3 regions of the Levilactobacillus sp. LN180102 genome follow, and region 1 is predicted to be linked to each of the others. Evidence: predicted binding sites of a transcription regulator. Region 1 holds the regulator's gene; each other region holds the start of a gene.
The links. Region 1 encodes NrdR, which represses ribonucleotide reductase genes. Its sites were predicted from a motif close to ACACNATATATNGTGT; they were not measured.

Region 2: pnuC (nicotinamide riboside transporter PnuC) is a predicted target of NrdR. The motif match lies at 1,244-1,259, and genes of this name have one in related genera.
Region 3: nrdJ (ribonucleoside-triphosphate reductase, adenosylcobalamin-dependent) is a predicted target of NrdR. The motif match lies at 1,230-1,245, and genes of this name have one in related genera.

Annotation. Positions count from the first base shown of each region.
Region 1 is NZ_JBNIIX010000001.1:233,982-236,258, forward strand. It holds gene ACP4IT_RS01270 (replication initiation and membrane attachment family protein) at 1-600, opposite strand, end outside; gene nrdR (transcriptional regulator NrdR) at 604-1,104, opposite strand; gene coaE (dephospho-CoA kinase) at 1,104-1,733, opposite strand; gene mutM (bifunctional DNA-formamidopyrimidine glycosylase/DNA-(apurinic or apyrimidinic site) lyase) at 1,726-2,277, opposite strand, start outside.
Region 2 is NZ_JBNIIX010000005.1:11,050-13,326, forward strand. It holds gene ACP4IT_RS04465 (alpha-glucosidase) at 1-320, shown strand, start outside; gene ACP4IT_RS04470 (MarR family winged helix-turn-helix transcriptional regulator) at 595-1,011, shown strand; gene pnuC (nicotinamide riboside transporter PnuC) at 1,326-2,078, shown strand; gene ACP4IT_RS04480 (magnesium transporter CorA family protein) at 2,163-2,277, shown strand, end outside.
Region 3 is NZ_JBNIIX010000007.1:22,071-24,347, reverse strand. It holds gene ACP4IT_RS05670 (hypothetical protein) at 635-820, shown strand; gene nrdJ (ribonucleoside-triphosphate reductase, adenosylcobalamin-dependent) at 1,307-2,277, shown strand, end outside.

The DNA.
Region 1 (2,277 bases):
AAAGTCCGCTGGTGTCGCCTGCAATGCCGGTGCCGTCGCTTGTGTTTCAGCATCTAAGTGCTGACGACCTGCTGTTATCGCTGTTGGTAGTTCCGCGAGCTCCTGACCATCCACATGAAAGACTTCTAAAAAGTTCTTCGTAATGTTTTCTTCATCAGTTGACCGTTCAGTGGTCGACGTATTGACACGGACCAGTGATTGATAAAGATCCTCACCCACAACCCCCAACAGTTGAACGCTTAAGAGGTCGTCTTTAAAAAAGGCTGCGGGGAGTAACGGTGCGTGCAAATCATAATTAAAACTCGTCAAATCATCTTTGGTGGACACCGTCGTGGTTAACAGTCCGGTTGCTTCTAACCGTAAACGCGCGTCATATAGGTGTGCCAAATCCATCCCCAATATCGCCAACAATGTCGCGTGCCGGTGATACTGTCCCGTCTTGGGTAGCCAAAAAAGGGCCGAGTAGAGCCCCGCGGCACTCGGTCCGATGATCGGCTGATACAGCTGCGTTAGCGTTTGCCAACTCTGATCGGTCAGCCGGTCGGCCAATCGAACCAAAAAACTGGTCTTTGGCTGCAATTGGTGCCAGGAATCCTCCATGCCTTACTTCGCCTCGCTTTTCCCATTTGTTTCTTTTTTGGCTTTCAATTTATCTTTATCAAGCATATCTTTTAATTCATTGAAGAAAACACCGGTATCCTTAAACTGCCGGTAGACACTGGCAAAACGGATATAAGCGATCTCATCAACATCGACTAATCGATTCATCACATATTCACCAATCAGTTGGCTAGAGATTTCACTAACACCTAGCGCCCTAATCTTATTCTCAACTTCATCAACAATCTGCGTCATGACATCCATCCCCACCGGTCGTTTCTCGGCAGAGCGAATAATACCACGCAGAACTTTTTCACGATTGAATTCTTCACGCGTTCCGTTCTTCTTAATTACTAACAGCGGTGTGACTTCAACTCGCTCAAACGTCGTGAACCGAAAGCCGCAGCTCTCACACTCACGACGACGGCGAATAACACGACCGTCGTCTGTGGGCCGACTGTCCACGACCCGCGATCCATTATGATGACAGTGTGGACACTGCATTACTGGTCACCTCGTTTTAAATGGTTACTTGTTCCAAAGTTATTCATGTCAAGCCATTTTACCACTTGTTGCCGTGTTTCGGCAATTGTCCGTCCATTATCAATCACCACATCAGCCTGTGCGATCTTTTGGTCGATTGGCCATTGCCGATCAATCCGATTTTGCGCATCGCTAGCCGATAAGTTATCCCGCGCCATTAACCGGGCCTTTTGTGTCGGCGCATCTGTTGCAACAACCATAATCCGATCAACCAAGGTCGTCGCATAGCCAGCTTCAAATAGCGTTGGTGCATCAATAACCACGACTGGAACGGCTTGCTGACGGTAATTCGCGACTTGTCGGCTAATTTCAGCACGAATTAACGGTGTTGTAATCGCTTCTAAACGCTTAAGCTCGGCCGGTCGCGAAAAGACCCACTGGCCCAACTTCTTGCGATCTAGCTGACCATCACGTAAATAGTCTGCCCCAAAAGTCGTTACAACTTGTTTAAGCCCCGCGGTTCCCGGTGCAACAACTTGTCGCGCAATCTGGTCGGCGTCAATCACCGGTACCCCGGCTGCGCGTAACCACGCGCTAACCGTCGACTTCCCCGTGGCAATGCCGCCCGTTAATCCCCATACCTCAGTCATGAATCAACGCCACCTTTGCTTCTGGTGGTAATGGCTGGCAGTGCGGGCAGAAATGCGTGCCACGCTGGGCCACCTTAATCTTAACCAATTCTGTTCCACACCGTTCGCACGGTTCACCTTCTCGGCCATAGACATGCAACTGATTTTGAAACTGACCAGCCTCACCAAACGCTGTCGAAAATGAATGGACTGTCGTGCCATGCCCCCCAATGGCTAAAGCCATCTCATCAATAATATTTTGGCGTAGCTCCGACAATTGAGACGGCGTTAACGTATCTACTGGCGTTAGTGGATTAATCTTAGATAACCACAGGACCTCGTCTGCATAGATATTCCCCAATCCAGCAATTCGCGTCTGATCTAATAAGAAAGGCTTCACCACTTTATGTGACTTACCAAAGATTTTGACCATATACGCTAACGTTAAGGTCTCCGCCGTTGGTTCCGGTCCCAATTTGCCCAATGAGGGGGCCAGCGTTGTTTCTTCGCCCGTCGGCACTAATTGCATTCGGCCAAACTTCCGGGTATCGGTATAACGCAACTC
Region 2 (2,277 bases), on a different contig from region 1:
GTGAAAGTCACGATCCACATGCGGTACTTCCATTCTATCAGCAGCTCATTCGGATAAAAAAATCAGTACCAGCACTGCGATCAGGACGATATGAACTGATAGATACAGGAGATAATCAGCTGTACGTCTATCGTCGTACCCTGAATGGGGATAACTGGTTGGTCGTGGTCAATATGAGTGATCAGCCAGCAACTACTCAAAATTTTGACTTAACAACTAGCGAGTTGATTTTAACCAACCTACCAGTTGATGCGGCTTCTGATGATAGGCAGATCCAGCCTTGGGAGGCCCGATTATATCATTGGCGGCGATTAGAATAGGCTGAAATCGGGGCTATTCATCGGTGGCCTGAAATGTCTACGGGGTGAGAAATTTTCTCTCCCCATTTTTATACCGTAAACTTTTCTTAAATAAACGTTTTGGCTTGCATTTTATACGGTTCTTCATTATTATTAAATGTATAGATATTTCTACGGGGTCAACGATTTTGCATATTGCTAAATGTGTTAATTATCTTGCCGGTTAGTAAATGATAAGGATATGATGAGAATGAAGAGTAGGGACGTACATGCGGAGAGTTTTTTTGAGTCCTTTATGGAACTTAAGCGTGAATTAGAAAAGGCAGCAACTCGGTTTCAGCGAACAATGGGAATTTCAGTGGATCAATATGCCATTCTCCACAACATCTTAGAAAATCCCGGTAAGTTAACGTCCGCAACAGTTGCAGATAGTCGTGGGATTTCTCGAGCGGCGGTGTCGCGGGGAATTTCCCAACTGATTCGGCGCGGATACGTGGAACAGAGTTATAAGAGTACTGATCGACGGGTTCGGCCGTTATCGTTGACGACAAGTGGCAAACAACTGGAAATTGATTGTCATGAGGCGTTAGAAAAAGCCGCACGAGTAATGAGTACAGCACAATTAGCTACTGATCATGAGACCATCACAGTAGGTGAATTGACGCAAATGTTAGCCGCGTTGACCACCAAAGATGATACTGAGGTCGATTAACAATTGAGATTAGACAGAAAAGAGGTGTGCCCGCGGGTACACCTCTTTTTGCTTTGCCGCCAAAATAAATAAAGTGTGCGGATATATGCGCCAGCAACACGTTGTTTCACGACTGGCTTAATTGAATTGAAAGCGCTTTATGTGCAATTTTTCGGTGTGAAACAATATTCTACAATGGCGGCAATGTCAGTAAAAATCATGCTATAATCATTTCCGTTGTCCAAAAAGGACACCACAATATATTGTGTTATAGACTCGCTTATCGATAAGCTCGTACTAAATATAGAAAAATAAAATTAAGGGAGTTTATCGCAATGACCCATTATCTACAATTTTTGTCCCACCAACTTAAAGGGTGGCCGCAGCAAAACTATTATCTTTTTTTCTTCAGTCTGGGTTGTCAGGTGATGACATTAGTTAATGCTCCCATCACATGGTTGACATGTTTAACGTTTGTGGGCACGACTTTAGGTGTTTTGTGCGTGTTAGCCATTAATGCTGCCAAGTCAGTCAATGGCTGGCTTGGCGTCATATCTGCAATTTGTTTTGTGGTGACCGGCTTGGCTGCTAAAAATTATTTGAGTATTTTCGAACAAATTGCCTATGTGATCACCTTGGATATTCCAGTATTACTTAGTGCGAGCTGGAATGTAAATATGGCTGCTAAGATTCGTCGATTCACTGGTCGGAGTTGGGTTATAGCGGTATCGGCGACTTTGATAATTTATCTGGTATCCGGCTGGGCCATTGGCACGTTTACAGATGATCCACGGCCATGGGTTGACGCGATCAGTTTTGCCATTAGTTTAACCGCAGGGGTTATTTGTTTCTTACGGTTTAACAATCAATATGTGTGGTGGATTGCTTCTGGTTTAGCGCAAATGGTTTTATGGTTTATTTCGTTCCGCCAAGGCTCCGCGACGCTAGCTATGTTCATTAATAGCTCGATATATTTGATGAATGATGTGCTGGCTTTCACCATTTCGCCTTGGTACAATGCCAAAGAACGGCAGCGATTGATTAAGCAAGAAGCGATCTATGCGACTGAGGTTGCTCACGTGCACTAGGCCAAATATTTTCAACATTATCGGGCGAATTTCATTCGTAGACGTGGTACACTTAATCTACTAATGAAGAGAAGAGGAACGTCCATGATTGTTGAACATAAGATTGGGGCCGGGGATCAAGACCTCATCTGGGTCATGGCGATGATTGAAGAAGACTCAGACCGGGAAGACTTGCAGGTTAAGTACGGACTGACTGATG
Region 3 (2,277 bases), on a different contig from region 1:
TAGCAAGTTAGTGCGACGCTACACCTTCTCAACCTGAATAAGCGGGGGTGAGAGTATTGCACGTATCAGCCACGCGGAAAGGTGGACCATAACGGCGATGCTGTTAGGGGTATCGGTTATGCTTAGGGCAATTGGTAAATTAGCGATTGATCTAGCAAAGGCATATCTGATATACAAAAAAGCCACTTCAATTAAGAAGTAGCTTTATCCATTTTTACCGCACCTGAACTTGCGAACTTGTGGGGGCTGTCGCAATCAGTCCTCACTTTTTATATATATAGAATAGCACGGGAGGCAATGGGATGCAATATATCGTGTCTAGACTCACGGACATACGGTGATCGTCCGACCGGACACCATCTTTTGTTTAGCAAGGTGGTTCATGTGACCAGCTCAACCTTGAGACACTTTAAAATAAAAAAGCCCACACAAGTGAGTGTAACGATTAAGATACACTTGATTGCAATGAGTCTTACGCTTGTTCATACATACAACTAGATATATTGGGAGATATTAGCATGAAGCTGGTAGATAAGAAACATATCACGATAAGTGTACGTCGGACAACCAGATGGGAGTTCTGGGAGTCCTTACTAGGGTTTGCAGTGATTGGGTTACTACTGTGGTGGTTAATATGACAGAAAAGAAGACCAATGAAACACAACTGAAAGCCAGTAGGAAGTGGGCCGAGAATCATAGAGAGCAGCGGCGCTATATTAGCTATAAAGCTACGGCAAAGCGTTCTATTAAGATAGCAAGTGATGAGGATCTGGCGACACTGGCACAACTGATTAAAGATAGACAAGATGAAAACCGGTAGATGACTATAATGATCATCTTTTTTAGTTGGATAAATCAACGCTGGATATTCAAAAGATCAAGCGTTGCAAAAGTAACTGCCACGGGTTGGCAATATCACCAGCTTGTGGCGATTTTTGATTTACGACGACTGCCCCAAGATATAGGGGGTGGTCACTGACTATACAACTGTTAATCCGCAGATGATTTATTTTTTTAAAACGAGCACGATATTTTTATAGCTAAATTGCGTCCGTCCAAGTTCATTTACTACCTAAGGTGTTCAATGTTGCTGGATGCTGTGGGTCGTGGCTCATAACGGATGGAAGAATCTGTCCAATTACAATTAACTGCCCAGTCAAAATCAGTTGCATTTTGAGGAGAATTTGTTATTAGCGGGTCTCATAAAAAAGTCTAGGGACAATTTGAAATAACTATATATTGTATTTTAATCAGGAATCGGCTACCATATATAGCATAGTCTTGAAGAACGGGAGAGATTCGCATGATGAACACAGCAACCCAAGCGTCCGTGAGCTTGACGCCAGAATTTATCGCAGCAACTGAAAAGGAAATTACGCCACATTGGGGTGAATTGGGTTGGGTGACTTACAAACGAACCTATGCCCGGTGGTTACCGGAGCAACAACGTAATGAAGAATGGCCGGAAACAGTGAAGCGGGTCGTTGAGGGAAATATTAATTTGGACCCCCGGTTACAGGCTGATACAGTGACTCCAGAGGTCTTGACTGAATTAACCACTGAAGCCCAGAACCTATTCCGGTTGATTTATGGCTTAGCTGCCACCCCTTCTGGTCGGAACTTGTGGATTTCAGGGACAGATTATCAACACCGCAATGGGGATGCCTTAAATAACTGCTGGTTCATCGCCGTTCGGCCGCAAGCGTATGGTGACAGCCATATCCTGCCGAGCTACCTGACACAAGATCAGGTGGCGGTTTCCATGCCGTTCTCCTTCATGTTTGATCAATTGATGAAGGGCGGCGGCGTTGGCTTTTCCGTGACGCCAAATAACGTGCACCAAATGCCAGTTGTGGATCAGACCGTTGATTTAACTATCGTTATTGACCCTGAGAGTGCGTCTTACGCGGACTCTGTCGCCTTGGGGGCGGTAAACCGGTCCGAATGGATGCATGACAATTCCTTAGCTGACGTGCGCTTCTATCGGCTCCCAGACACCCGCGAAGGTTGGGTCTTAGCCAATGCCAACATGATGGATGCCCACTTCAATTCAACGAATCCTGAGAAAAAGACAAAGGTTGTCTTAGACATTAGCGATATTCGGCCGAAGAACGCACCCATTCATGGGTTCGGTGGCACCGCTTCTGGTCCAATGCCTTTAGTTGAAATGTTGTTTGATATTAATCAGATTTTAAATAATGCCGTTGGTCGGCAATTAACCGCTGTGGACTGTACCGATATGGGGAATATGATTGGTAAAACGGTGGTTGCTGGTAA